One region of the Paenibacillus sp. Aloe-11 genome, then DNA from elsewhere that is predicted to be linked to it. Evidence: riboswitches for the same ligand, from Rfam matches in the RefSeq annotation. Region 1 holds a riboswitch; each other region holds the start of a gene.
The links. Region 1 has a riboswitch for cyclic di-AMP ahead of WG8_RS22160 (3D domain-containing protein). Riboswitches for the same ligand answer to the same signal wherever they lie in the genome.

Region 1 (7,320 bases):
ACTGCGTCAGATACGCTGAAATTGTACTATAACATTCATTGCATAATCATGCATATTCATTTATAATGACACAATCTTATTTATTATAAAGAATTTAAGGGGAGAAAAAAAGATTGAAAAAGCTATATCGTTTTACCGCCCTGATTTTGACGGCGGTTATCTTGCTGTTGGCTGGCCTTCCCATGCTCACTGCATATGGAACGGAAGCAAAGCCACAAAAAAAACTTGTAGTGGGCATGAGTGCCGACTTTCCACCGTATGAGTTTCATAAAGTTATTAACGGTAAGGATACCATTGTTGGGTTCGATGTTGAAATCGCCAAGGAAATCGCCAAGGATCTGGGTGCGGAGATGGTCCCCGAGGACATGAGCTTCGACTCCTTGCTGCCTGCCCTGCAAAGTGGGCGCGTAGACTTGGTGCTGTCCGGTATGACACCAACGGATGAACGCAGAAAGAGCATTGATTTTTCCGACGTATACTACCGCTCCAAGCAAGTCATAATGGTACGCCCGGAGGATAAGGACAAATATCCGACGATGGCGGCTCTGAAAGGCGAGAAGCTCGGCGCGCAAAAGGGCAGTATCCAGGAAGAAATCGCTCAAAAAGTGCCCAATGCCTCTGTAACCTCGCTGGATAAAATATCCGACCTGGTGCTTCAGCTGCGGACAAATCGTATCAACGCTGTCGTGATTGAGGATACAGTTGCCAAAGGATACACACTGGACGGTACTGTAACGCTTGCCAAGGCGGTGCCTGAGGATGAGGGAGCAGAGACAGCCGTAGGTATTCGCAAGGGGAATACAGAACTGCTAGCCTCTGTAAATAAAACGCTCGCTCGCTTGAAAGCAGATGGTTCTATTGAGAAGTTTTCGACAGAAGCGAGTGCCCTGTCTGCCGATCGTCAGGTTTCTTCCAATAGTATTGTTGATATTTTTTGGAAATATCGCAGCTTATACGCTACAGGAATTGGCTACACGCTGTTGCTGTCTGCGCTCGGAGTACTGTTCGGATTTGTCATTGGTTTGATTATATCCTTGCTGCGAATGAGCGGTATACGTATTATTGAGTGGTTGGGGACGACTTACGTTGAGGTACTGCGTGGTACACCTATGCTGGTGCAGCTCATGATCATCCACTACGGGATTGCTCTGACGCTGGGTGTCAATTTTACGCCACTCCAGTCCGGTATAATTACGTTGTCACTGAATAGCTCGGCATACTTGGCTGAAATTTTCCGTGCAGGTATTCAGGCGGTAGACCGTGGTCAGATGGAAGCTGCCCGCTCGCTCGGTATGGGACGGGGCAAAGCTATGCGTCATGTTATTTTACCGCAAGCCTTTAAGTCTATTTTGCCTGCAATCGGTAATGAATTTATTACGATTATTAAAGAATCGTCCATTATTTCCACTATAGGTATGGTGGATATTATGTATCAGGCCCAGGTCATCAAGAATATTACCTACGAAGGATTAAGTCCATTCTTAATCGCGGCCGCTATTTATTTTGTAATGACATTCAGCTTGTCCAAGCTGCTGGGTTTATGGGAAAGGAAGTTGAGAGCCAGTGATCACCGTTAAACAACTGCGTAAATCGTTCGGCAAAAACGAAATTTTAAAGGGAATTGATATAGAAATCGCCAAAGGGGAAGTTGTCGTTATCATCGGTCCCAGTGGTTCGGGAAAAAGTACGTTTTTGCGTTGTATGAATCTGCTGGAGCAGCCGACAGACGGCGAGATTTTGTTTGAGGGCGAGCCGATAACGGCCCGTGGCCATAACATTAATGCGACTCGGGAGAAAATGGGCATGGTGTTTCAGCATTTTAACCTGTTCCCGCATAAAACAGTGCTGCAAAACCTGACACTTGCACCAATACAGGTTAAAGGTCAGTCCAACAAGGAAGCAGAGAAAATTGCGTTGGAGCTCCTGCGTACCGTTGGGCTTGAGGATAAAAAGAATACCTATCCGAACCAGTTATCAGGGGGTCAGAAGCAACGGATTGCGATTGCACGCGCTTTGGCGATGCAGCCGCACGTGATGCTGTTCGATGAGCCTACTTCTGCTTTGGACCCTGAAATGGTTGGGGAAGTTCTCGATGTAATGAAAAAGCTCGCTGAAGGCGGCATGACGATGGTGATTGTCACGCATGAAATGGGTTTTGCACGTGAGGTAGGGGATCGGATCATCTTTATGGATAAGGGCCAAATCGTGGAGCAAGGGACACCAGAACAGGTTTTTGGTACACCAAGCCATGAACGCACCCGAGATTTTCTTGCCAAAGTGTTGTAACGAATTGATTCATTAAGTTATAAAGCAACCCCTCCGCAGTCAATAGGGTCTTGACCACAGTCCTATGTCTGACAGGAGGGATTTTTCTTTTTCTGTCACTATTTCCCCATATTTTCGTAACAGATACCGATTTCATAGTGACAAAATTGTAATGAATATAGTATGATGTTCAAGGTTCCCAACATTTTCATGCAGATAAGGTTACAAAATTGTGATATTATGCAGTAAGCCAAAACTTGCCGGGCCAGCATAAAGCTCATGATATACGCCGAATGCTTGGACCAAAACTATGGGAAGTGCGGGGGACGTAACAACGGCAGTCATTCCGATTCGTCATAAGACGGATAGGAATGGAAGCTGCCTAGGGGTGAATTGCAAAAAAGCATAGGGCTTCTCCTGAGTCCGAATCCGACAGCTAACTTCGCAGGCATAACAGAGGAGGTACATATCTTTTGAAACATCTGAAACGTATTGGACAAACCATGAAATTTGCGGTGCTTGCCGCAGCTATTGCAGGGCTGGCACAAACAGCCGGAGTAGCGAATGCCGCTTCGCTACATGCTGCCAAAGAGGGCGATACCTTCTTCTTGCTTGCTCAACGTTATGGAGTATCGGTAGACGAACTGACGAAGGCAAACCCGAATATTGCCCCGGGCAACATATATGCAGGTCTGCAAATTAAGGTGCCTGGCGACACAGGTGTGAAGGCTGCTTCGGATTCGAAGCCACAGCTTCTTAAGGAGACAGCACCAGCAAATGAGGGTCCAACGATTAAAGCATGGGGCAAAACATTCAATTACAGTAAAGTAGTTGATGTTAAAGCTACAGCGTATTCTGCCGCAGGTGATGAAAATGGCAAATGGGGCGCGGTAGACTACTACGGCAATCCGCTTAAGCTAGGTACGATTGCGGTAGACCCGAACGTAATTCCGATGGGAACGAAGGTACTAGTTACAGGGTATTCCCACCCTGGCCTGCCAGACCATTCTTTTGTGGCCGTCGCCCGCGATCAAGGCAGTGCCATTACAGGCAAGCGAATTGATATCTTTATTCCTGGCAGCAAATCATTTGTGAACGATTTTGGCTTTCAAAATGTGAAATTATACGTTATTGCTAAATAACATTGCCTTGAACACAGAATAAATGAACATAATATATATTATGTAAACTTAATGCATAGATTTTACAATTTAATAAATGGGATCAGGTTTAAAACAGGCCCACACATAAAAAGCTGTCTTGACTAGCAGAATGCATCTGCTGGCAGGACAGCTTTTTGGTTGATCTAGTTCGGTGCTCGCTCCTTAAACAACCCCTTTATTTCCGTTCCGATGTGTGGAGCAGCCGGGGAACTGTAACGAATTTGTAGCCCTTGGCCTTCAGGGACTGAATTAGACCCGGAAGGGCCTGGACTGTGCCTTGCAGGTTGGAGCTTTGTCCTCCGCCTGCGTGCATTAAAATAATGGAGCCGGGCCCGGTAGCAGGGATCACATTGCGCTGGATTTGTGTTTTACTTAGTCCCTTCCAGTCGAGGGAGTCTACATTCCAATTGACAATCATGTAGCCATGGCGACGTGCCCACTGGATTTGAGGCTCCGTGATTTCGCCATAAGGTGGACGAATCAGCTTGGGACGAAAACCGGCGCTGGCTTGTAAAATACGTTCTGTTTTCGTAATCTGATTGCGAAAGCGTTCTGGTGTAGCCTTCCTGAAATCCGGATGGGTATAAGAATGGTTCCCTATCGCATGACCTTCACGGATAATACGGCGGATGATACCCGGATGTCTCTCCGCGCGGTGACCTACGATAAAAAAGGTGGCCTTGATGCCGTTCGCGTGCAAAACATCCAAAACCTGTGGTGTATATCTGGAATCGGGTACATCATCAAAAGTTAAGGCAATTTGGCGGGTATGCGGGCCGCACATTTTAAAAATGTCGGCATGTTTTTTTCGCAGCATGCCTAAGGTAGGAGCTGTCCGGTCTGTACTTTGATGTACAGAAGAAGTAACTGCCGCTTCCTTGGGATGGTGCGCTCCGATGCTGGGAGGCACATCCGCGTGAACAGGAAAACTCGTAAATGCTAGTAACAGTGCCATACTTGGTAACACTCCTCTGTACGGCATATGTATTCCCCCTTTCCGTCCAGTGGTACGTGGTACCTAGTGGTGCTCTCAGCTATTATGCACCTGCCCTATTAAAATTATGCCGCTAAATCGGGTTAGGCTCATATGCAATGGGATGATAGCATATGATGATGGATATGAGTGAAAATGACGAAGCTAAACGTACATATTTTCTTAACCTGACTGAAAACAACAGCATTTTAGCAGGTTTTAGCCCGATAACGGATTCGGTATACTGTGACAACTGATGTATAATGGAGATGCAATTCATAATTGTACAGACATGGAATTGAAGGAAGGATGGATAAAAGTGACCGACTTGTTTACTTCTTATCAATTAAAGGGGCTGGCTTTAAAAAATCGGATTGTTATGCCCCCGATGTGCCAATACAGCGTGGAGGCCAAGGACGGAAAGCCAACGGATTGGCATCATGTCCATTACGTTAGCCGGGCGGTAGGCGGCACTGGACTCATTATTGTGGAAATGACAGCGGTTCACCCGGATGGACGCATTACGGATCGTGATTTGGGCATTTGGAGTGACGACCATATTCCTGCATATCGTAAAATTGTGGAGGAAGCTCACAAATACGGTGCCAAAATTGGAATTCAATTAGGCCATGCCGGTCGTAAGGCTGAGGATGCTGAGCAGCCTGTGGCTCCGTCCTCAATACCCTTTAGTGATCGCTTTAAAGTACCGCACGCCTTGACGACAGCTGAAGCCAGGGAACTGGTTCAAGCTTACAAAGAAGGTGCACGTCGCGCAGTGGAAGCCGGTTTTGACACGGTTGAGATTCATGGCGCTCATGGTTATCTGATCCATCAATTTCATTCCCCTTTAACCAATACAAGAGAAGATGAGTATGGACAGGATTTATCTTTGTTTGGTGTTGAGGTAGTAGGTGCTGTTAAAGAGGTTGTTCCTGCTGATATGCCTGTGATCATGCGGTTATCTGCCAAAGAATATGTCGAGGACGGTTATGATGTGGAATACATATCAGGCATAGGGGAACGCTATCGCGATGCAGGTGTGGATATTTTTCATATTTCTTCCGGTGGCGAGGGGCCGATTGGTTCGGGCGGAGGTCCGTCTGCGCGTGCTGGCTATCAGGTGGATTTGGCCCATCACATCCGGGAAAAGCTGAATGTGCCCGTAATTGCTGTCGGCTTACTGGATGATTATGAGGATGCCAGCCGGGTTATTCGGCAGAAAGAGGCGGATTTGGTAGCGATAGGCCGTGCCATGTTGCGTGACCCCTATTGGGCGCTGCATGCATCGCGGGCGTTGAAAGTACAAGCGGATATCCCGGAGCCTTACCTGCGCGGCTTTTAGGATTTTTGAAACCCTCATGCAAAACTTGCGTAAACATGTGTACAGAGCTTAAAATTTAAGCATTCAACTCTAGGAGGAACTTCACATGTCTATTTTCAAACGATTAAGAGATCTTACGATGTCCAACATTAACGCGATTATCGACAAGGCAGAAGATCCAGTCAAAATGACAGATCAATACATTCGTGATATGCAAGAGGATCTGGAAGATGCCGAGAAAGCGGTAGCTGCTCAAATTGCTATTGAAAAGAGATTCAAGCAGCAATATGAAGAGCAAGCGGCTTTGGTGAAAAAACGTGAAGAGCAGGCTCATACCGCAGCGAAAGCACAAAATGTGGATCTGGCCCGTCGCGCGTTGGAAGAAAAGAAATCTGCCGAGCAAAAGATGAACGAGTTTAAGGCTGGTTATGATCAGAACAAAGCCGCAGCCGATAACCTGCGTGGCAAGCTGGATGAAATGCGCAGACAGCTGACAGAAATGAAGAACAAGCGCGAGACACTGGTTGCCCGCTATAATGCAGCTAAAGCACAAACTGAAATTAACAAAGCAATGAACGGTTTTAGCTCAGATACGGCAACTGCCGGATTGAAGCGTATGGAAGAAAAAATGCTGCAAGCAGAAGCGCGTGCTGAAGCGAGCAATGAAATGTCCTCCAAGGAAAAATCGCTGGATGAGGAGTTCAAGGAGCTGGATAAGAAAAGCGCCGTGGACGACGAGCTTGCTGCTTTGTTGAAGCAATACGAAAATAAATAAGCAGTGTGAGCATTGCTATCAGCGTAATGGTTAGGAAGCGAAGGAGAAATGTTTTCTCCTTCGCTTTTCCCTGCCTGGAGGCGTAAAGCAACATAAATGAAGGTCAAGAAGATGTGGAGGATGGGATGAAATGCATTTTTTAGAAACGATGAAGGCGATGCTGGTATGGACTGGTGCGGGTGCCGTTTTGCTGTTCGTGTTGATGTATGTCGACTCTTTATTTACGAAGTATAAGGATTTTGCCGAAGTGAAAGCCGGTAATATGGCTGTAACGGTACGAATGATTATGAAGCTGATTGCACAGGGGTACATTTTGTCAGGTTCCATTGCTACAGCTAACAATTTGCTAGAGGCGCTTGTGTACTCGGTCATTGCTTTTGTCATCCTGTTTATTTTGGAAATTATTGTACGTTTACTGTTGCGGTACTGGGCGCAGTTTGATCTGGATAAAGGCACACAGGAAGGCAAAATTGGTTTTGGTCTGTTTTCAGGGACGCTGCATCTGGTTGGCGCCTTGATTATTACAGCATGCTTCTAGGCTAAGAAAGGCAGGGAAAGTTATCATGGGTGTGTGGAAACGAATTTCAAATCTGTTTGCCAAGCCTGAGCCGCCAAAAGCGGAGAAGAGTATGCTTCACTTAAATCCGGGTGATATCTGTGAAGTGTCGCTTGTCACCTATGAAGTGGTAGGCCGAGTACATAATCGTGCCCGGAATGCCGTTGTTTTGACGCTTCAGGATGGTAATCAAGTCAGCTACCTTCATATTGAGGAACGGGAAACGCTCCAATTTGGACTTTATCAGGCTATCGATGGCAGGTTGGA
Region 2 (7,320 bases), on a different contig from region 1:
AAACCCGGAAGCCGCCGAAGTGAACATCATCATCGTGACAAACGCCATCTGTGTCAGATACGTAAGTCCGCTTTCTCCGCTATAATGCTGGAGATTCGTATTGGTCATAAAGCTGATTACCGTGTTTAAAGCCAATGACGCTTCCATATTGCCGTTTCCAGCCGGATTCCCGGGAAGCATTCCTTGCAAACGCAGTAGCACATAGCTGATGACCACAAGCACGACATTGGTCGCAAGAAAGCTCATAACATACGTAGTCCAACGCATATTCTCCAGCTTTTTCAAGCCTACTAGCCTATAAATCAGCTTTTCCGTTCCACCGAAAATTCGATCCGTCCGATTCGGTTCATTCGAGAATACATGATACATATAGGTGCCCACTGGCTTTACCAAGAGCAGCAATATGACAAGCACAATTCCAATTTGCAGCAGCTCCATCGTCTATTCCTCCTTAAAATGCTCCTGCGCATGTGGAACAACAGACCTGACCCAGACCAACAAGCGAGTGCACACGTTTGCGCCAAACCCGCTACCTGTGATACCGGATCTGCTGTTCCTGCCCGTTTCCTCTTATAGCGATTTAAAACTTTTCAGGGTTCAGGAGCGCATAGATTAAATACACCAACACCATAGCCGTGAGCACAAGCACAACAATCATCCTCTTCGCCCTCCCTTAGAGGTCTGCTCATTGCACCAGCGTACAAATAGCAGTATCGCTCCATAACTCACAGCCAGCACGAGCAGCATGTATATATCCATCATGTTCAAGCCCTCCCGTATCAGTCCTCAAATCAATAACTATGTTATAAGCGCTTATCCGTTCAGCAGAAAACCCACCTCTCCGTTCAATGTGTAGATCACATGATCCGCTCCCAATCCCCGATAAATTCCTTGTGGATTACAGCCGTGCGTGATGACATAGATCAAATCCGATGTCAGTGGCCGGCATATTTGCAGGAAACGGCAAGTCAGATTCATACTGTTTTCGAACAAATACACGCTACCAATTTCTTTTTTGGGAAAATTCCATTTTCCCGCTTGCATCGTATTGATGCGCACAATGTGCTCCACACCCATTTTTTTGAGCTGTCGTTCCTCCTGAGCGCTATTGGTGAGTACCGCAAACGCCAGTTTTTTGAACATGAGCAATTTCACAAAACTTCTGCCCGCTTCATTCGGTGCAGTGACGATAATTAACCGACCTTCCATCAGTAGCTCCTCTCCCGGTATAAAAAGACAACAAAAAGAAGCCAAAGGAAAAAGGCTTTCCTCCGGCTTCTTACATATCCATGATAAAATAAACCATGGCTGCACACGGCGGTTTGTTGCCTCTCCCTGTACGCTTACGAGGTTAGCTGTCGGATTTGGACGTGAGAGTCGCCCTATTTCCGGCACTTGGCCGGAAAATTCACCCCATGAGATTACGGCTTCCAAAGCCGTATACATCCCGATTGGTTCCCCCGCTTTTGCAACTGCAAAATTCAGCGATTAGACAATTCGTTGCTGCTTCATTCTTGTTAATTTGAAATTACGTCTTGAATCATACACCCGCGCAAGGAACACTGTAAAGCTCACCAACGGGGTTATAAATCGTCCTTTTAAGCATAGAAGATCAATAATAACGCTTACAATACGACTATGCTTCTCCCAGCTCCTTTAATCTCGGTTTTTCATGCCTTTTCGAAAATGAAAGGCATGTCAATATTGGCGTAAGGAGAGCAGTTTTGTCCTTTTTTTGTAAAAGCGAAAGAAAATGTGCTATATACACCAGATAAACGCCGATTGAACCTGCTTTTACGCTGAGAAACGCCGCAATTCGCTCCATTTGCAGCGCAATTTGCCGTTTTGAACAAAATACGATTTTACAGTATTAAGAAAACTCATTACATCTATTGTAGGCTTGCAACCTTTCATAAAATTGCTTACAATTTAATTGTAGAATATCGAATTAGGAGGGATACCATGACCATTTATGAATATGGTGCCAAAACCCTGCAAGGAAAAGAAATCCCGTTATCCATATATGAAGGGAAAGTTCTGCTCATCGTGAACACAGCCAGTAAATGCGGGCTAACTCCCCAATATAAAGCGCTACAGGAGCTATACGACCAGTATCATGAGCAGGGGCTCGAAATTTTGGGATTTCCCAGCAACCAATTTGCCAAGCAAGAGCCGGGTTCCAGCGAGGAGATTTCGGAGTTTTGCCAGATCAACTACGGAGTTTCCTTTCCGATGTTTGCCAAGACAGATGTCAACGGTGATCAGGCACACCCTTTATTTCGCTACCTTACCAAAACAGCTCCAGGCGTATTAGGCTCCAAAGCGATCAAGTGGAATTTTACGAAATTTTTAATCACACGCGAAGGTAGCGTATTTAAGCGCTATGCACCACAAACAACTCCGGATAAGCTGGCAGGAGATATTGAAAAGCTTTTGCAGGAAAAATAAGATTCGATTAAAACAAAAAAGCATCCCTTCACACAAAACGTGTCAGGATGCTTTTTTTATTTTTGCTATTTGTAACCGTATCTTCCATATAATGCGGTCGAGAGGACTCGAACCTCCACGGGCGTACGCCCACTACCCCCTCAAGATAGCGTGTCTGCCATTCCACCACGACCGCAAATCATAATGTTTTGAGGCAACAGATTTATTATACTCCCTTAGCTTATATTTGTAAACCCAAATTTAATAATTATTTATTGCGTAATATTAAATAACATATTAGAGCTATAAAATTATTTAATTTGACATTTTAGCAAAATAAATGTGAATATATATTACATAATACTTTAAGTTATTCAAATAAACTCAACTCATATGTTAAATAATATAACACAATATTTCGATTCAAGGAGGCGAACTACCCTGCACAAAGGCAACCGCTTGCTAAATTACGCATTATTGTTGGACCCTTCCCTACCCGTTGGCGGCTTCACCCGTTCTTATGGATTGGAGGAACTATTCCATAACGGACGTTTGACCTGTATGCAAGACCTGGAACATTACATGCGGAACGAATTGTATCCTCAATTCACAGCGCTTGACGGTATGGCGATCAAAAGCCTGTATGTCGCCATTCAACAAGAGGATGGTTGGCGTATCGCCCTTATTGATAAGATGCTGCATACCCAACGCTCCTCTCTGCAACACGCGAAAGAGTCACGCCTGTCTGGTCAGCGCCTGATCAAGCTTGCCAAAGCTCTGTATCCTTGGCTTGAATTTGATCAGCTTGAAGCGATACTCATTCAGTACAGCGCAATTGGCACACTCGCTACCGTTCATACGTGGATCAACTTTCTCCTTGGAAATGATGTGGAGCAGACCATTCACGGCTATCTAGCCGCAGCCGTGTCCTTCTGCATTGAAGATGCTTCCAAACTGCTAAATACACCTTACGAGGAAAAAAATCCTCTCATCGAGCGCATGACCGACGAACTGCTCACTACATGGAAAAAATTCAATGTGCCTGAGTCAGCTGCATTTCAGCGAGAGCTGCTTTACAGACATTGGTCCAGTTCCTACATTACTCAACCGCCTTATATGAGCCGTAAGAGCCGACTGGATGAAGTGAGACTGTTTCCCTCCCCCGGCCTGTCCAAACGTCTTCCAGCATCCCCCTGATGCCCCGCTTCACCGATCCGGCTGCAACACCAAAAGCACCCTACCGCTTTCCCCAAGTGGCAGAGTGCTTTTTTTATCCAAGCATAACCGCAATTTCACACCGTCAACAGGCTCTAGATGAATGATTCAGGTCACTTAGCACTTCAGGTTTTTACAAATTTCTCACTTAATTAAGTAATTAATTTAATGAAATAACGTATTTCCGATTGTAAAAACACGTATAAAAGTGTATCATGGTTTCAGATGGTTAATTCTAACATGTTTACTGATGATTATTATAACACACCAATTATTCCGCAAGAATCCGTAAGGGGCGATTTCTCTTGAACAACAAAATGCCTGTCACCTCCTTCGGGTGGGCCATCAAACAACGGCTTGTCGAACTTCGACTGGATCAGAAAACATTTTGCGAGACACACAACATTCCGCCTTCACGTTTATCCAATCTGATTCATGGCACCCGCAAAGCACAAAGGTACAGAAAAAAAGTTGCTGCAATTCTGAACATTGATGATAACGACTATAAGGAGGCATCACCACTCTAAAACCCAAATAAACTCGTAATTCGAACTCACCAGTCCGTTTTACGGGTTTTCAATCCGGAAAATCTCAAGCTAGGAGATCATTCCGGATTTGCTTTGTTATTCTCTCTTTTTTGCTTACGGTATTTTGCAAATTCAACATATTCTAAAATAAAATTCTGTTCTTCTGCTTCCAGATCTTCTGCCTGGCAATTCAATGGCCCCATCACCCCAAAAAAATAAGCAGCCTTTTGCTCCTGGAGCACGCCTTCTCCCGGCTTGATCCCTTTCATTAACCAGTCGAGAGATACGTTAAAAAAGTCCGAAATCTGAATTAGATGCATCGTACCCGGTGTTGTTTTCCCTCTTCTCCAATCACCAAGATTCCCTGAACTGATTTTAAGCTTTTCACAAAACGCCTTCTTGGTCATTCCCCGGTCCTTAATCAAAGCTTCAATCCGCTGATAAATAGTTTGATCTCCCACAATTTTCCCCTCCGAAACTATAACTTTTACGAATGAAATTTCATCTTAAACCTCAAGCAAATCATGATTTGGCAGTTGAATTGCCCTGTTTTTTCTCTTTACGAAAACGAGTAAATTCAATATACTCAAGTATAAAATCCTTTTCTGCCTCACTGAGCGGTTCCCCCTGGCAATCCAGTTGCCCTGAAGCCTCAAAAAAATAAGGGTCTTTTGACTCCTTCAGCGCCTCACCCCGCACATCTCGTCCCAACATGATCCAATCCAGACTGGCATTGAAAAACGAAGCGATTTCAATGAGTTTATTCGTGCCTGGCGTCGTTTTTCCTCTTTTCCAATCTCCAAAGTTTCCCGTACTAATACCCAACTGCTCGCAGAACGCTTTTTTGGTCATCCCTCGTTCCTTGATAAGTTGCTCAATACGTTGGTAAATAGATTGCATAGAAGTCCCTTCCTCCCTAGCAGGCTCTCAAATAACGATATCATGTGCCCTGTTCCCATTTCAAAGATCACGTGTGCCAAAATTGCCGAATTATGTATGTTGGTTTTCATTATACCACAATATGCAACAAAAACCGCCCATTTTCCGAAGAAAACGGCGGCCTTTAGTCAGCTTGTGTACACCAATTACGAAGTAGGGTTGTCGATTTTAAGTAAAATCTGCTTCAATTCATTCAAAGTTTCGCTCAAGTGCAATAAATCTTCTTCCGGCAGAAACACCAGTCTCTCTTGAATTTTACCGGAAAAGGTATGGAATACCTGTTCACAAAAAGCGTCGCCTTCTTCTGTAATTGCCACATTCACGACTCTGCGATCCGAGTCACACGACTGGCGGTCAGCCAACCCATGCTCCACCAGCTTATCCAGAAGAGGAGTCATGTTCGGACGTGAGACATTAAGCTGTTTGGACAAATCAGATACGGTAGACGAACGTACTTCTCGCAGCAGCAGTAATACCTGAAAGTTATTAGGCGACAAATGCAATGGGAAATCAAGCGGACCGTAGGTGAAAAATTTCTTCTTCACAATCGGAAACAAGCCCAAAATATTTTCTGATATATTCCCTAACAGTTGATTGTCCATATTTTTCACCGTCACTTCATAAGTTTATACTTATCATTCTATAACATTATGGCGTTATATTATACTATGGAATCATTATTTCTTCATAATCATTACTTCATACATCACTAAACAAACAAAAAAAGCCTCTACTGCGAGAGACTTTTCCGTTCATTCCATTGATGCGGTCGAGAGGACTCGAACCTCCACGAGCGTACGCTCACTACCCCCTCAAGATAGCGTGTCTGCCATTCCACCACGACCGCATAACAAAAATAAATGGTGAGCCATGAAGGACTCGAACCTTCGACACCCTGATTAAAAGTCAGGTGCTCTACCAACTGAGCTAATGGCTCATGCTGTTCATCCAAGCTGTCCGCCATTAAACCAGACCTCAGGAATTTCCGTCAAGCATGCAACATGTAGTCTATAAAGACAACAATGACCCGTAGGGGATTCGAACCCCTGTTACCTCCGTGAAAGGGAGGTGTCTTAACCCCTTGACCAACGGGCCTCATTTTTGTACGCCAACTTGGCGACAAGAAAGAGTATATCAAATAGATTACAGAATGGCAATACTTAATTTTGAAATTTTTAAATAAGTCATTTTCTAAATTATAAAACGCATCTTCACTTACGGACTGTATCTCAAAACATCTAATTTCCAGGAGTTTATAGATGATTTATTGCAAATTCACTTACATTTACTTATAATCACTTACATAAACCGAAATCATTTTATACCAAAGGAGCTTACCTATGTATCAGGAAGAACGAATGATTCAAATCGTTGATTACTTAAAGCTTCATAAGCGCATTTCGGTGGACGATATTTGCGAAATTTTTAATGTATCGCGAGATACAGCTCGTCGCGACTTGGTAAAGCTGGAGGAGCATCAAAAGATTATTCGCACCCGCGGGGGCGCCCTTCTTCCTTCGCTCCATCACGATTCCCTTAGAAGTTATAACGAAAGGCTACTCACTCTATCCAAGGAGAAGCAAGTGATCGGACAACTGGCCGCCAGCATGATACGAAATAAGGATCGCATCATTTTGGATTCCTCTACTACTGTACAGGCGTGTGCAGAAAAGCTAAATGTGCAGGAATGTTCGGTCATCACCAACTCTATTAATCAGGCTGACGTGCTCTCCGGAAAAGACGGTGTCTCCATTCATCTCTTGGGAGGCCGCCTGCAAAAAGAGCACCGCTATGTATACGGCTCCTCTGTCATCGCCACCTTGTCCCATTATTTTGTAGATAAAGCTTTTATCGGGGTTGGAGGTATAACAGACCACGGATTGAGCGTGATTTATGAAGAGGACGGTATGCTGATGCATCAGATGATGAAGCAGGCCGATCAGGTAATTGTCCTTGCGGATCACTCCAAATTTGGAAGAAATTTTCCTTACCGCTTTGCCGGTCTGTCCGAAGTCAATATTGTGATCACCGATCGCTTGCCAGACCCGGATATGCTGGAACTTCTCCAGCGTCATGATATTGAAGTTATTGTCCCCTCATAGAAAATGAAGCCGATATGCTGTAGTTCAAAACCCATACAAGAGATATAAAAAGACAGGAGATGGAGAAATGAAACTGTTTGCGATTGATATGGATGGAACACTGCTGAATG
Region 3 (7,320 bases), on a different contig from region 1:
CTCAGGCTCGCTATAATATTGCACTGCAATGCTCAGGCTGCCATAATCCTTCGTACCTGGAGACGCAGCCATACGCTCAGCCACTTCCTTTTGGATCATGACCACGATATTCTCCAGAGGAAGCTTGTCCTCCAGCAGCCTCATCAGAATCGGTGTAGTAACGTAGTACGGCAGATTAGCCACCACGCTCACTTTACTGACCCCTGCAAAATCAGAGGCGAACACCTCTCGCAAATCCAGCTTTAGCACATCCCCGTGACGGACCTTCACATGCTCATAAGGAGCCAGCACTTCCTCGAGAATAGGCAGCAGCCGCTGATCAATCTCGACAGCAGTTACGACCTTGGCCGATTGCGCCAGCTTTTCGGTCAAAGCACCAATCCCGGGACCGATCTCAAGTGCACCCTTGGTGTCATCCAATCCGGCAGCACTCACGATCTTGTTCAGAATATTTTGATCAATCAGAAAATTTTGGCCCAAACTCTTTTTGAACGAAAAACCGTGCCGTTGAATAATTTCCTTCGTACGGCGCGGTGTTGCTATATCTTGAATCCCTGTCATACGGATATCACAATCCTTCACTTTCGATTTGCGCCAGCGCACTGGCGAATTCCTCACGGCTGATCTGAAATACAGCGAGCCGTTTATGCAGCTGCTTTCCGTTGCAATAGCCAATACCCAGTATATTGCCGAGTGCCATACGGCGCGCAGCAGCATTTGGGTGGGTGATCAGTCCGGCGTCAATCAAATCCGCCCACTCAATCAGCGGATCGGCTCCTTCCACCGTCGTATGTACTCGTGCGAGAGCGTGTCTGATGGCCTCTGGTGAAGCATTCTCCACCCCAATATCTCCTTTACGCGTCGCTTCCGCCTCGGGTATAAAGGCCTGCTTGCAGCCGGGTACCTTGGAGGCGATAATTTTGCGGATGCGTTCCCCTGCATGATCGGGATCAGTCAAAATAATGACACCCCGCCGCTCCTGCGCCAATGCAATTTTGCGCAGCGTCATTTTATTAATGGCAGAGCCGCCAGTTTCTATTGTGTCCGCTTCAACAGCACGACGAATAGCCACTGTATCATCCCGACCCTCGACCACGATCACTTCCTTGATCATTTTACGTTTCCCTCCACTGCTACACAGCATGCTATATTTATCTTTCCCTGCTTTTGAAAACAAAATAAGAAGAGGATATCCTCTTCTTAGCATGGCATAACTATGATGTTAATACTATCGCATTGCCCTGAACATACACAAGCCGTTTTAGTTGATTTCAGGCTTTACCGGTCCGATTACATATACAGTTTTACCGTGCTTGCGACCAAATTGGTTAGCCCGGCTCAAACTCTCATAATACACATCGATTTTGTGGCCTTTAATGGCGCCACCGATATCCTCCGCACGGCGGAAGCCCACCCCTTCAATGTACACCCACCAACCGATTGGAATGATGCTTGGATCGACAGCGATGGTCCGTCCTTCCGTGACACGTGTACCGGAAGCCGTACGTGTACCGATACCCGGCTCCTGTGAGGAATACGCCGTCATGGAGACGTTCTGCAATACTTTGCTGTATTTAAAATTTACACCAGCTTTACGGACAGCATTGCCCGAACTCACCTGTGTTGCCTTACCGGTATCTTCCGGACCGACAGAAGCAGCCAGAACGACCGGTTTTTTCTTCGTTCCTACCGCAATTACCTTATCCACACGCTTCTGTGCGACTTCCTTGTTGACCAGCTGCTTGGATACCAATTTTCCGTCATGGTATACCTTCTGAACGTGCTGGACGACAACACCTGATTTACCGCTTTGGAGGACCCGATTATCGCCCTTATAGAGACTCGGATCGGACGTTTTGATGACCTGATAAGGCACCTGTTTCTTCTGTTCGACCTGCTGTTTCTTCACGCGGACGATTTTTATGTCCATGTTAGACGAAACAGAAGCATCGAGCGCAGGGTAAACCTTGTCATTTGACGATAATTTATAGCCCGAAGTGCGAATGGCACCCTCTACTGTATTTTCTGTTGTGTACAGCTTTTTCGTCTCATTGCCTGAGGTCACTTTAACTTGATTGGCACGTTTGATGATTACGCGATCCCCATCCTGTATGGCTCCGTTCAGCGGCATAGAAATCGTATCATGCGGCTGCAGTGAAATGGAATGCTCATTGAGCAAATCCTGGAGCTTGGATTCCCGGGTTTCTACCGCAGATGCCTTACCATTGATGACAAAAAAGACCTGTTTCTTAGATTGAGTGTACACCAGAATTGAAATCATAATCGTTAGTGCAATTAGAAAAATAGCGACCAAAGCAGCCTGGCGCACATTTTCCTTCTTCCAACGTAATACGTAAGACATGCTGGATGAGCGTGACTCATGGGTCTCCTCTTTTTGGAAAATGCCCATTTCCTCCGTCCTCCTTACATAGCCCGCCGTCTAGAGTAAGACATAGTTGAGATTTGACGTGACTATAACAGATTTTCTACAAGACAAGCCCGTAATGCGACTGTCCTGCACCATGTACCCGTCTTCGCGGCATGCTGTCCTCCCCTGTTTAACCACAGTATGATGACAGATTTTCTTTTATTCACAAACAAAAAAAGCCAGAGAAAGAGACTAGAGAGCTCTTTCGTGGCTTCCAGCATGTAGTGAATATGCGGAAAAATCATGCACGAGATGGCTTCTCTCTTGTTTACGCTTACGGGGTTAGCTGTCGGGTTCGGACGTAGAGAGTCGCCCTAGCTTGGGTCAACCGCTCATGGCGGTCGCCTTCACATTCACCCCAAAGACCCAGAAAGAAATCGAAATATGGCTTGACGGACTTGCAGTAAGCCATACCGGTTCCCCCGTTCCCTGTAAAAGGGACTCAGCGAGACTGGTTCATGAAATGACTTGTTGGAGTTTACATTCAATCAACAATTCACTGAAAAGATGATATCCTGTTTCTATGCATGTTGTAAAGCGGGTTTCAAGTACATTTTCCAAAATATTCGGTTAAAATATTGTAATATTCTCGAGTTTCCTGCAACAAATTCATGATTAGCTCCGTCTATCTCATTATTTTGGTTGGTTTCTTCTCTTTCTCATCTGATGTCAAATCGTTCCAAGGCATTTTGGGTCGTTATGGACACCAATTCCTCTACTGTGATCCCCTTGATTTGGGCGGCAGCCTCTGCCACCAGTCTCACATGTGCAGCCTCATTTCGTTTTCCACGAAATGGATGAGGTGTCAGATAAGGTGCGTCCGTTTCAATGAGTAGACGATCCAGCGGAACCTGTGCAAGCACCTCTTTGGGCTGCTTTGCATTTTTGAACGTAATTGGCCCACCGAAGGAAAGGTGAAAGCCCATATCCAGCACCATTTTAGCTGTCTCCCAGCTTCCGGAGAAGGAGTGCATGACTCCGCCAACCTCGCTCGCTTTTTCCTCGCGTAAAATCTTAATAATATCTTCATGCGCATCCCGGTTATGGACAACAATGGGCATATTCAGCTCCCGAGCCAGACCAATTTGATTCCGAAGCACCCGGTGCTGTACATCCTTCGGTGATGTATCCCAATAATAATCCAGACCAATCTCCCCGATGGCTACAACTTTTTTGTGACTGCATAACGATGCAATCCACTCCAGGTCGCCCTCCTGCATTGTAATGGCATCCACAGGATGCCATCCGACTGCCGCATACATAAAATCATACGTCTCGACCAATTTCATCGTGGATGGAATCGTCTCACGATTAAATCCGATATTAATCATCCGGGTTACTCCCGATTCGACAGCACGCGCTATAACTTCTTCACGGTCTTCGTCAAATTGCGGCGCATCCAAGTGAGTATGAGTGTCGAATAATTCCAAGTTACTGATCTCCTTTTTTTACTTTCATTGTTATACAGTTGTCTATTGTTTGACAAAATAATTCCTTATTTCGGCAGGAAGCCTGTCTTTTACCCCATTCAATTTATTTTGGGGATAATACATATGATATTTCCCTCGGTGAATGCCACTAATTGAGCGCACAATTTCTGAAACTTCGGAAATCTCTCTCACCTCACCCTGACGTCCAAGCAGTAGAATCTGATTGTCCGTCGAGCCACCCTTCCGAAACACATCATAAGGAAGATCGGTTGGAAAATCAATTTCAAGATCATATTCCGGGTGCAGACCAGCTTCAGCCAAAGCTCCTCGAATACTGTCAATGGTATCTGTATCCATATTATCAATCTCTACATATTTATACAATTTACGATCCATAAAACGAGTGCTCAGATCGCTTAAAATGTCGTCCTTTTCTCGTTTCCACTGGCCAAATACCGTCTGAATCAGAGACTCATCGAGCATCAGATATTGTTCTACTGTAAGGTCTCCCTTCAGAAGGTCCGGAAGCGGGTCCAACAGAAAACCAAACTCATATCCGTTTTTAAACAATTCCTTCGCCCGCTTGAAAATTTTACGCAAAAGGATTTCCGAGCTGCGTGTTACAGGATGAAAATAAATTTGCCAATACATCTGATAGCGTGACATCAAATAATCCTCTACCGCATGCATGCCAGACTCCTTTACGACGATTCTCCCATTATGTGGGCGCAGCAGCCGCAAAATACGATCCAAGTCAATGGTGCCGTAGTTGACACCTGTCGAATGAGCATCCCGCAGCAGATAATCCATACGATCGGCATCCAGCGGACTGGTTACCAAATTGACAACGATTGGCTTGTCATACGTTTTAGCAATGACCGCAGCCACCTTTTGTGGAAGCTCCTCATCGACCTGCCGCAGCACGGCGTTGATCTTCGTATCCCCCAGTACAATGCGACACGTCCAATCCTCATGGTTCATATGAAAGGCTTCTTCTATGGAATGGGAAAATGGACCGTGTCCCACATCATGCAGCAGAGCGGCGCACAAAGCAACCAGCCTTTCCTCCTTTGGCCAATCGGGAAAATCCCCGCGTTCAAATTGGGAAATAATACGTCTCGTAATTTCATATACGCCTAATGAATGTGAAAAACGACTATGCTCCGCTCCATGAAACGTAAGATAAGATGTGCCCAGCTGCCGGATACGGCGTAACCGTTGGAACTCCGGCGTGTTAATCAACCGCCATATCGCTGTATCCTGAACATGGATATAGTTATGTACCGGGTCTTTAAAAACTTTTTCTTCACTAAGTGGCTGGTGCAAGATATCAACTCCTTTAATTTTCGGAATAATGGATTAAAATACATTAAAATCCTAAATCGTTTCCCTCATTCGACATCATTTGTCGTAATATGTCGAATTATAGTTTTTATGCATTTCCAAATCGACAAAAGTGATAAATCATCTGAAAAATAAGGTAATAGACACGTATCAAGCTCTTTAATCAAAATATTTTTGCATAATCAGCCTGTTACTACTTTTTTTAGGTTGACTGTTTTGGGAATCGTTGGTATAGTAATTATCAGAAAAGAGAAAATTTTGTCGAATCATGACACTTATATTATTTTAATTGGCGAGAGGAGCCTGATTTATTATGATGAAATCCACTGGTATTGTAAGAAAAGTTGATGAGCTCGGACGTGTTGTTATTCCAATCGAATTGCGCCGTACTCTGGGAATCGGAGAGAAAGACGCCTTGGAAATTTATGTTGATGGCGAGCGCATCATGCTTAAAAAATACGAGCCTGCTTGTATCTTCTGCGGCAATGCTGAGAACGTAATTTACTTCAAAGGAAAAATTGTTTGCCAAGATTGCATTTCCGAAATCCCAACACCTGTGACAAACTGAGAATTTTAGTATATAATAGACTTATCAAAGATTGTTAATTCTAACCTTTTTCATATATACTCCTTGTTGCCTTCCACGGTTTGAACCCAACCGTTGGAAGGCCCTTTTTTGTCCGGACAAGTATTCACAGCAGTGCGTTGTAAACATCTCTCTTGGAAATGGAGCGATCCGCGGCTGTACGCTTCATCGCATCCTTGCGTGTAAGACCCTCTGCCTCGTAATGAGCAACGTGAGCCTCTAAGGATAAGGTTTGCCACCATGCTTGACGCTCCTGCTCCTCTTCCGCTTCGTTTTTTCCCTCAACTACCAGACAATATTCACCAATCGGCGGATACTCCTCCAGTTTAGCAAGGCATTGCTCAACTGTTCCCCGCACCCATTCCTCATGTAGCTTGGTCAGCTCACGCGCAAGCACCACTTTACGTGATCCCAATGTTTCCTTTAATACCGTCAGTGTCTTCACAATACGATGTGGAGATTCATAAAAAAGAATCGTGCCGTGAGATACCTGAAACGATTGCAGCAGCCTCTCCAGATCCTTTTTCTCCCGTGGTGGAAATCCAGCGAAGGTGAACCTTTCTGTATCCAGCCCAGAGGCAATTAAAGCCGATAATGCCGCATTCGCCCCTGGAATAGGAATGACGCTAATTTCTGCTTCCAGGGCCAGCTTGACCAAATCTGCACCGGGGTCTGAAATGGCTGGTAAACCGGCATCGCTGACCAGTGCCAAATTTTTTCCTTCTATTATATACCGTATTAACTCAGGCCCACTGGCAACCTTATTATGCTCATGATAACTGAAGAGCATTTCCGGCGTGATATCAAAATGTGTCAGTAATTTGCGTGTCTGCCGGGTGTCCTCTGCAGCTATAATACTGCACGATTTTAAGGTGTTAATCGCCCTAAAGGTCATATCGTCCAAATTCCCAATCGGTGTTGCAACGAGGTACAGCTTGCCCCGTTCTTCCTCGCTGGTACTAAAGCTTTTTTGTACAGCTGCTTTCACACTGAATCCTCCTTGCTTACTTCCCCATAGATATCCCTTATTTCCTGAGTATAATCCCCATTCTCCTGATAAACAATGAGCGGGGGCAATAGGCGAACCTCCGGCTTACCGTCACGCAGCGCTTCGATCAGTACCATATTGGCCTCCATATGAGCCCGTGGGTGAACAAAACGAATCCGCTTCGGTTCCAGACTGTGGGCACGCATCAGAGATATAATTTCACCCAACCGCTGCGGGCGATGAACCATGGACACTTTTCCCCCGTTGCGGACGAGTCGGGTACACGCTTGAATAACTTCTTCCAATGTACAGCTAACTTCATGACGCGCAATGGCCTGATGAGGGTTCACCTTCAAATCGCTGCCGTTTAACGGCATATAGGGGGGATTCACGGTAATCGCATCATAAGCACCGTGTCCCGTAATTTGGACCAGCTCGCGCAGATCCCCTTCCCGAATCTGAATCGTTTCCTCCAATCCATTCAGGCTGACACTGCGTCTAGCCATATCCGCGAGACGTGGCTGAATCTCAATTCCCTCAATAG
Region 4 (7,320 bases), on a different contig from region 1:
TTCGTTATATTGTGAGCGACGTCATTTCGTTGCTTGATAGTCAGGCGCATCTGCTGGGTATTGTTTTTAACCTTCAGGTCACAGAGGAGCCTGCTCTTGTATACGCTGAAGAAAATCAGTTAAAACAGGTATTCATTAATTTACTTAAAAATAGTATGGAAGCTATGAGTAAAGGCGGTATGATCACGATTCATTTGTTCTTGGAGGGAGAAAGCGTTAAAATCATCATACAGGATCAGGGGACAGGTATTCCCGCAGAAATGCTGTCCAAGCTGGGCGAGCCTTTTTTCACTAACAAGGAAACAGGTACAGGACTCGGACTTATGGTCAGCCAGCGTATTATACAGAGTCATAAAGGCACACTGGATATTGAAAGCACAGAGGGAGAGGGAACGACAGCCCTTGTGCAGCTTCCGATTGCCAAGTCTGAGTAACGGGATGGACGCAGGAGGAAGCGTGACAGTAGAAATGGAGGGTACACAGGTTGCGCATTAACAAGTTTATCAGCGAAACCGGCTTTTGCTCGCGTCGTGAGGCGGACAAGCTGGTAGAGAGCGGCCGCGTGACGATTAATGGTGAAGTGGCCGTGCTGGGCAGCCAAGCGGAGGAAGGCGATGACGTTCGCGTGAACGGCAAGCCATTACGCGAGAAGTCCAATCACGTATATATTGCATTGAACAAGCCGGTGGGAATAACCAGCACAACAGAGAGTCACATTAGAGGCAACATTGTCGATTTTGTGGGGCACCCACAGCGGATATTCCCAATCGGACGTCTGGACAAGGATTCAGAAGGTCTCATTTTACTTACCAATGATGGAGACATTGTGAATAAGATTTTACGGGCCGAAGGCAAGCATGAGAAGGAATATATCGTAACGGTGGATCGTCCCGTCACATTATCTTTTGTGCAGGGGATGTCCAGTGGTGTAAAAATACTCGGCCAGCGGACGCTGCCCTGTGAGGTGACGCGTGTATCAGAGTATGTATTCCGTATTATCCTGACGGAAGGGAAGAATCGTCAAATCCGGCGGATGTGTGCTGCTTTCGGCTATGAAGTCCAAAAGCTGCAGCGACTGCGGATCATGAACATTCGGTTGGGATCGCTCCAGAAAGGCGCCTGGCGTGACCTGACAGAGGCTGAAAAGCAGGAGCTTGGTCAGATGCTCGATTATACGCTTAGCTAAGCCAGAGGGGCTTCTCGAAGCCTACAGCTCATGAGGACAGGGCAGCTACATGAATCGCTAAACCAAAAGGCACCAGCTGCATAGAAAATGCGGCGGTGCCTTTGCTCATATAACATATGCATGATCAACCTTCACTCGCACTTGAGGTAGGGCTAATAACTTGTGTACCGTTCTGATATTTGCGGAGAACGGAAATCTCAACACGGCGGTTTTTTGCGCGTCCTTGACCATCTTGGTTACTGGCTATTGGGCGATACTCGCCATAACCGATAGATACAAACTTGGTTGGGTCGAGCTGCGGATTGAGCAATAATATACGCAAGAAATTCAGTGAGCGCTTGGCGCTCAAATCAAAGTTGGACGGAAACTGGCTGTTGGAGATGGGAACATTATCTGTATGACCCGATACGATCACATCATAGCCTGGAAACTGCTGGAGCATGTCGGAAATTGACTTGGCCAGCTTTCTCGCTTCCGGCTTAACTTCGGCCTGCCCTGATGAAAACAAGGCATTATCGCTAATGGTGATCATTAGCTGGGATTGGTTCAGCTTGGTGTTCAGCAGTGGAGACAGGCCGTTATCTTGAATATACTGATCCATTTGCTTTTTAAGCTTCTTTAAATCTTCCTCTTCCCGCTGGGCGAGCTGCTTTTGCAGTTCAGAGGTAGAAGTGGCTTTAGATTTTAGGGGTTGAGATACCTGTTCTTTATTTTTGCCCATATCCATGGATTGTGACGACGGATTGGCAGCCGATTGATCCAGCACGCCTGTGCCGCCGCTAAAAGCCGCACTCAGGGATTGAGCCATAGTTTCGAATTTTTTGGCATCCAGCGAGCTCATACCGAATAAGACGATGAATAGTGCCAGCAGAAGGGTCATTAAGTCGGAATATGGCAACAGCCAGCTTTCGTCTGCATGTTCTTCATGCGGTTCATGTCTTTTTTTACTCACTGGAATCGCCATCCTTCTGGGTCATACTAGCCCGTTCGGTAGGAGTTAAGAAGATCGCCAGCTTTTGGCTGATGGCAATAGTAGAGATACCCGATTGGATCGAGAGCAAGCCTTCGACCATCATCAGCTTCAACTCAACCTCTTTTTTGGAGAGTCGTTTCAGCTTATTTGACATTGGATGCCACAGGACATAACCGGTAAAGATACCCAGCAACGTTGCGATAAAGGCCGCAGCGATGGCGTGAGACAGCTTTTCCATGTCACTAAGGTCGGCCAATGCCGCGATCAGACCTACGACCGCACCGAGTACCCCAAGGGTTGGAGCATACATACCAGCCTGGGAGAAAATCAGTGCGCCGGCGCGGTGTCTATCTTCGGTAGCGTTAATGTCTTCCATCAGAACATCGCGTACGAACTCCTGATCATTACCATCGATAATCATACGCATACCGCCGCGCATAAAGGGATCGTCGATCTCTTCGACCTTGGATTCCAACGCGAGCAGACCTTCACGACGGGTAATGGATGCCCATTCGGTAAATGTAGTGATAAGCTCCTTGCGATCCAGCAATTTCTGCTGGGTAAAAATAATTTTAAACAGCTTTGGCACCCGTTTCATGTCATCCATCGGAAACGCCATGAATATACTTGCTGCTGTTCCGACAAAAATAATCATGTAAGCAGCGGGATTGTTGACCAAGTTGACGACTGGCGCGCCCTTCAGGATCATCCCGACGACCAGTGACAAAAGCCCGAGCACAAGTCCAATAATGGTTGTAATTTGCATGATACACCTCATCCATGAGAATAGATTTTGAATCCTTTCATGCCGCCGGGGTCGTCCTTGCCCCAAGCGTGTCATTATGAGACGGATTATAATATTTATCGACAAAACTCCCTTTTTTGTTAAGTGCGAATTTCCGGTATAATAAAGTGATTATGTATTGAATGGCGGAACAATTGGAGGAAACGGTATGGGAGTGAAGCATGGACGGGAGTATGAACAAATTTTGAACGAATTGACAGAGGCTGTAGGCCGCATTCCAGACAGCTATGAATTTTTTGAAATGGAAGCAGAAGATTGGGACAGGCTGGACCCGGCGGGACGTCAGGAGGTCAACGAGGCGTTGGCGGAGGATTTGTTTTATGCGCTGGGTACAGAGCCTGTTATTACTGTGGGCAGCGGCGTTGTGATCTATGAGCCAGAGCAGCACCGGATCTATGTTCTCATTGGAGATGAGGAGCTAACGTCGGTCCCTTTAATTTGAAGGCCATCTTATGGATTTATCAACGGGGCCGTGGTAATATGTACACCACTATATTGTAGTTTTGGCCGCATAAGCGGCTGAAAGGCTTCCGTATAAATGGGGAGGAGTCGTAATATGCCTTTTACACAAGAAGAGATTGAAGCACATCTGGAGAAATTGGAGGGCTGGGAACTGGAGGAAGGACGTTGGATCGTTCGGAAATATAATTTTTCCAGTTTTATGAAAGGGATTGCATTCGTGGATGAGGTTGCTGCTATATCTGAAGCATTCAATCATCATCCGTTTATTACGATTGATTACAAGACCGTGACTTTGCGTTTGACCTCATGGGATGATGGCGGTATTATGGCCGTGGATATTAAGGAAGCCCAACAATATAATGAAGCTTTTGAGAAAATGCGTAGCAGTCATTAAGCATGCAGTCATTAAGTCAGTAATGATCTGCTGGATGATGATAAAAGCGCCTTCGCTATACAACAGAGAAGTTGTATGCCGAAGGCGCTTTTATCATAGAGCCTAGCTCTGGTGGTCGGGCTGATATACCATACAATAAAATGGCTTTTTGCCATCCGGAGTCAGTCGTTCATAGGTATCTGTAAGCTCAAATCCAGCTGCCTTGTAGGCCCGGATGGCGCGCTCATTCCAGGTGAGCACCTCCAGATCAATTTCATTCTGTGGATTGCGCCGTCTGGCTTCCTCAGCAATCGCACGGACAAAATCGGAACCCCTGCCTTGTCCGCATCTGTCGGGATGCATTCCAAGACCCAGCCGGGTTACACCAACCATAGGGAAATATTGCGCAAATCCCGTCAGCTTGCCCTCCTCATCCAGTACGGCAACATATTGCTCTTGACGAAGTGTGGGATTCCCAAATTCGACTTCCAGCGCCTTCATTTGTTCCCAGGGCAGCCAGCCGTAGATATTGTAGGGTGGATCATAGCGCCATTCACAGATTGCAGCTGCCTGATGCTCGTCCATCGGTACGATCCGAAAATTAGATATTGAGGCAGGCATGTCTTCACATCCTCCTTTTACAGGTACTTAAACTGTTAACAACAGATTGTAGACAAGTTACAGAGGAATGGCAAGCATGTTTACTTCATCGTTCGCTAAAATTGAAACCTTTTGAGATGTCAGTTCGTTAGTAATCATAATCATTGCTGATGTTGGGGACATAAAAAACCGCAATTCGATTCCGGCCAGAATCAAATTGCGGCTAAGGTTAGCTTGCTATGCGTCAGTTATTCTACATTGTCGTCATCAGGAGTTTCAGAAGCTACGGCGTGGTAAGCGTCAGTACTCATAATTCTTTTTGCACCGACATAACGGTTAGCATAATAATTTTCGTTCAGTGAGCTAACTACTACACCACGTGAAGACGAGGAGTGAGCGAATTTCCCTTCACCTACGAAGATACCTACATGGGAAATGCCTCTCCCTGTTGTGTTAAAGAACACCAGATCTCCAGGTCTCATTTCATCGCGGGATACGGAAGATCCCATTTTGAATTGTGAACCAGATTGATGCGGCAGTTTAATTCCCAGTTTGTTAAATACATACATTGTGAAGCCGGAGCAATCGAATCCTTCGAGTGTAGTGCCTCCGCTTCTGTAGCTTGTTCCTTTGGCATCTTGGATGATCTGGTCCATCTTAGAGTCTGCATATGCACTGCCGCCACCGAATGTAAAAGATGTAAAGGCAATGGCAAGACCCATGGCTGCGATCGTTAGCTTCTTCTTCAAAAAAAATATACCCCTTCCAATGCCTGCGAGGTTAGCTTAAGGATTCGGTAGAAGGTTCCCCTATGACCACTCTGTTGCGAGATCAATTCACCCAAACTGGTTCCCCCGCTTCCCAGGTGCCAGGAATTAGGCTTAACTTATGATGTGCACCTTGGAGAGCGTATTCACTATAACGAGCTTTTGAGATAAAGGTTACAATAAAGATTACAAAGTTGTTACTATCAGTTCACTGCGACTATTGTAACAAAGTCCGCTGGCTTTGGCAAATGTTTCATCGCAAAAAGTTACAAAAAAAATCTGTCCCTGATATCTCAGGAACAGATTTTGTTAAAAGTATGCAGTTAGGTGCCGTTTGTGTAGGGATGAACAGAGATTTTTCGACAGAGCTCAGCTTCTGCTGGAAATATCGGTATGCCACAGCCGGTATTGAGAGCTGATGTGCCACAGTCTGACCAGACTGGTAACAAAATGATACGATTGCTGGAGAATGAGTGCCAGCATACCCGTCCAAATCATTGCCACGGTGCCGAATAGAGCGAAGACAAGCAGCACACAAGCACCCAGCAAAAATGATATGCCAATAGCTGGGACGATCTGGCGAAAAAAGGCGAGCAAGGACGACAGTATGGCGTGACCACCGACGGTGCCCAGCTGCATGTACAGGATGCACTGCCGGATGAACCAGCCATATGCGATCCATCCGATGGCATAGGGCAACATATGCAGAAGGTAAGAGGGAGATTGCAGCGCTCCTGCTGCAATAGGGTAGAGCCTCGGCATCACCCAGATAGCGGGAAGCAGCAGCAGCCCCAGCTCGATGGCGTAATAGAGCATCGACGACAAGCCGTGACGTTTCATCCCGCGGAAGAAGGATAGGCTTTGCGGCTCGGTCGTATGGGTATGCAGACTTTGGTATATTCCGGCTCTAATGAAGGGAGTGATCAGCATACGCAGCACCGTCGCTCCCAGTAGTACCCACAAGTATATATGCACTTCCCGGTTGTCCATGAGGGCAATTTGGCTTTCCATCCAGAACAAGGTCTTGCCCAACTCGTTATGCCCCTGATCGGGGTAGCGCAGCAGTAGCGGGATAACGGCGGATTGCACCAGCCTGTAGAGAAATACTCCCCACAGCAGCTGATACAGAAACAGAATAATGACAATATAAAATTGTATGCGCACAAGCGCCCAGCCTTCTTTTATAACCGTCCGCATCTATAGACACCTCACCATGACAGACTTCCAAGCAGTGTCTCCAACAGCTTGGTTACACTTACGCTCCAACGAGTTTGCTGCCTTTCGTTCAGTTCGGCCTTCAGGTTATTGTTGATATGCTTGTTTTCCAGCGCAATGGTATATAGCGGATCAATGGTCACGTATGAAACGGGAGAGGCGCTCTTGAGCCGATAAGTTGTGCTTTTACCCGTGCCGTCCCAGGCCTTGAATATCGTTGTCCCATCCTTGAAGGTAAATTGAACGGGGATCTTGGGATAATCCGCACCTTTTTTGCTCAGCGTCACGACCGCTTCATACCCTTTCTCCAGCTTGTGGTTCGTGATGCGATCCACCGAGAAGTCCGCCATCTGGCCGTCATATACATATTGTTCAAAATAGTGGCTCCATGAGCGTCCGGTGACTCTCTCAACGATACGTTGAAAATCCTGTGATGACGGATGTTTGAAACGGTACGTCTGGACGTAAGTGCGCATGATGCGATCCATTTTTTTTATTCCGACCTGACGTTCAATGCCCTGCAGTACCAGCTTGCCTCGAGAGTAGGCATTCTGCCCATACGCAGCAGAGGAGCCATACTTCCATGACTCGCGGTTTAGCGGTTGAGGAGACGCTATCTGGCCTGATTGTAGCGGCAAGTTGGGGGTGAGCCCGTATTCCTGCTCCATAAGTCGTTCCTCTGCATAGGAGGTGAAGCCTTCATCCAGCCACGGTTCCTCAAATTCATTATTGGCTACCATCCCGTAGAAATATTGATGTCCAATTTCGTGAACTAATGTCCGCTCCAGGTTATAGCCGGGGTTCAGGTTATCTGCGGCGGCGGCCGTGATCAATGTCGGATATTCCATACCTCCGGCGCCATTGCCTGTTTTGGGTGGAACCACGATGGACAGGGTGGAGTATGGATAAGGCCCGTACCATTTGCTGTAATACGAAAGG

Region 2: linked by a shared signal. The riboswitch ahead of WG8_RS29305 (hypothetical protein) and the one ahead of WG8_RS22160 (3D domain-containing protein) in region 1 are both predicted to bind cyclic di-AMP.
Region 3: linked by a shared signal. The riboswitch ahead of WG8_RS00085 (3D domain-containing protein) and the one ahead of WG8_RS22160 (3D domain-containing protein) in region 1 are both predicted to bind cyclic di-AMP.
Region 4: linked by a shared signal. The riboswitch ahead of WG8_RS00480 (C40 family peptidase) and the one ahead of WG8_RS22160 (3D domain-containing protein) in region 1 are both predicted to bind cyclic di-AMP.

The regions. Positions count from the first base shown of each region.
Region 1 covers NZ_JH601067.1:221,076-228,395, reverse strand. Annotated here, with positions in the region: gene WG8_RS22170 (ABC transporter substrate-binding protein/permease) at 114-1,577, shown strand; gene WG8_RS22165 (amino acid ABC transporter ATP-binding protein) at 1,564-2,286, shown strand; cyclic di-AMP (ydaO/yuaA leader) riboswitch at 2,556-2,731, shown strand; gene WG8_RS22160 (3D domain-containing protein) at 2,739-3,407, shown strand; gene WG8_RS22155 (polysaccharide deacetylase family protein) at 3,604-4,410, opposite strand; gene WG8_RS22150 (NADH:flavin oxidoreductase/NADH oxidase) at 4,721-5,743, shown strand; gene WG8_RS22145 (PspA/IM30 family protein) at 5,829-6,497, shown strand; gene WG8_RS22140 (DUF350 domain-containing protein) at 6,628-7,035, shown strand; gene WG8_RS22135 (DUF4178 domain-containing protein) at 7,061-7,320, shown strand, end outside.
Region 2 covers NZ_JH601050.1:97,208-104,527, reverse strand. Annotated here, with positions in the region: gene kdpA (potassium-transporting ATPase subunit KdpA) at 1-438, opposite strand, end outside; gene kdpF (K(+)-transporting ATPase subunit F) at 581-658, opposite strand; gene WG8_RS29305 (hypothetical protein) at 814-1,209, opposite strand; cyclic di-AMP (ydaO/yuaA leader) riboswitch at 1,325-1,497, opposite strand; gene WG8_RS06565 (glutathione peroxidase) at 1,963-2,448, shown strand; tRNA gene WG8_RS06560 (tRNA-Leu) at 2,541-2,623, opposite strand; gene WG8_RS06555 (urease accessory protein UreF) at 2,887-3,624, shown strand; gene WG8_RS06550 (hypothetical protein) at 3,948-4,169, shown strand; gene WG8_RS06545 (helix-turn-helix domain-containing protein) at 4,247-4,630, opposite strand; gene WG8_RS06540 (helix-turn-helix domain-containing protein) at 4,692-5,069, opposite strand; gene WG8_RS06535 (MarR family winged helix-turn-helix transcriptional regulator) at 5,255-5,710, opposite strand; tRNA gene WG8_RS06530 (tRNA-Leu) at 5,873-5,955, opposite strand; tRNA gene WG8_RS06525 (tRNA-Lys) at 5,970-6,045, opposite strand; tRNA gene WG8_RS06520 (tRNA-Glu) at 6,132-6,203, opposite strand; gene WG8_RS06515 (DeoR/GlpR family DNA-binding transcription regulator) at 6,449-7,210, shown strand; gene WG8_RS06510 (Cof-type HAD-IIB family hydrolase) at 7,278-7,320, shown strand, end outside.
Region 3 covers NZ_JH601036.1:8,366-15,685, reverse strand. Annotated here, with positions in the region: gene rsmA (16S rRNA (adenine(1518)-N(6)/adenine(1519)-N(6))-dimethyltransferase RsmA) at 1-561, opposite strand, end outside; gene rnmV (ribonuclease M5) at 569-1,114, opposite strand; gene WG8_RS00085 (3D domain-containing protein) at 1,262-2,410, opposite strand; cyclic di-AMP (ydaO/yuaA leader) riboswitch at 2,685-2,886, opposite strand; gene WG8_RS00080 (TatD family hydrolase) at 3,088-3,858, opposite strand; gene WG8_RS00075 (HD domain-containing protein) at 3,901-5,184, opposite strand; gene WG8_RS00070 (AbrB/MazE/SpoVT family DNA-binding domain-containing protein) at 5,516-5,770, shown strand; gene rsmI (16S rRNA (cytidine(1402)-2'-O)-methyltransferase) at 5,895-6,776, opposite strand; gene WG8_RS00060 (tRNA1(Val) (adenine(37)-N6)-methyltransferase) at 6,773-7,320, opposite strand, start outside.
Region 4 covers NZ_JH601038.1:12,481-19,800, forward strand. Annotated here, with positions in the region: gene WG8_RS00445 (PAS domain S-box protein) at 1-434, shown strand, start outside; gene rluF (23S rRNA pseudouridine(2604) synthase RluF) at 485-1,186, shown strand; gene motB (flagellar motor protein MotB) at 1,311-2,138, opposite strand; gene motA (flagellar motor stator protein MotA) at 2,131-2,925, opposite strand; gene WG8_RS00465 (hypothetical protein) at 3,113-3,406, shown strand; gene WG8_RS00470 (4a-hydroxytetrahydrobiopterin dehydratase) at 3,521-3,820, shown strand; gene WG8_RS00475 (GNAT family N-acetyltransferase) at 3,923-4,420, opposite strand; gene WG8_RS00480 (C40 family peptidase) at 4,648-5,148, opposite strand; cyclic di-AMP (ydaO/yuaA leader) riboswitch at 5,154-5,291, opposite strand; gene WG8_RS00485 (hypothetical protein) at 5,536-6,363, opposite strand; gene WG8_RS00490 (M1 family metallopeptidase) at 6,375-7,320, opposite strand, start outside.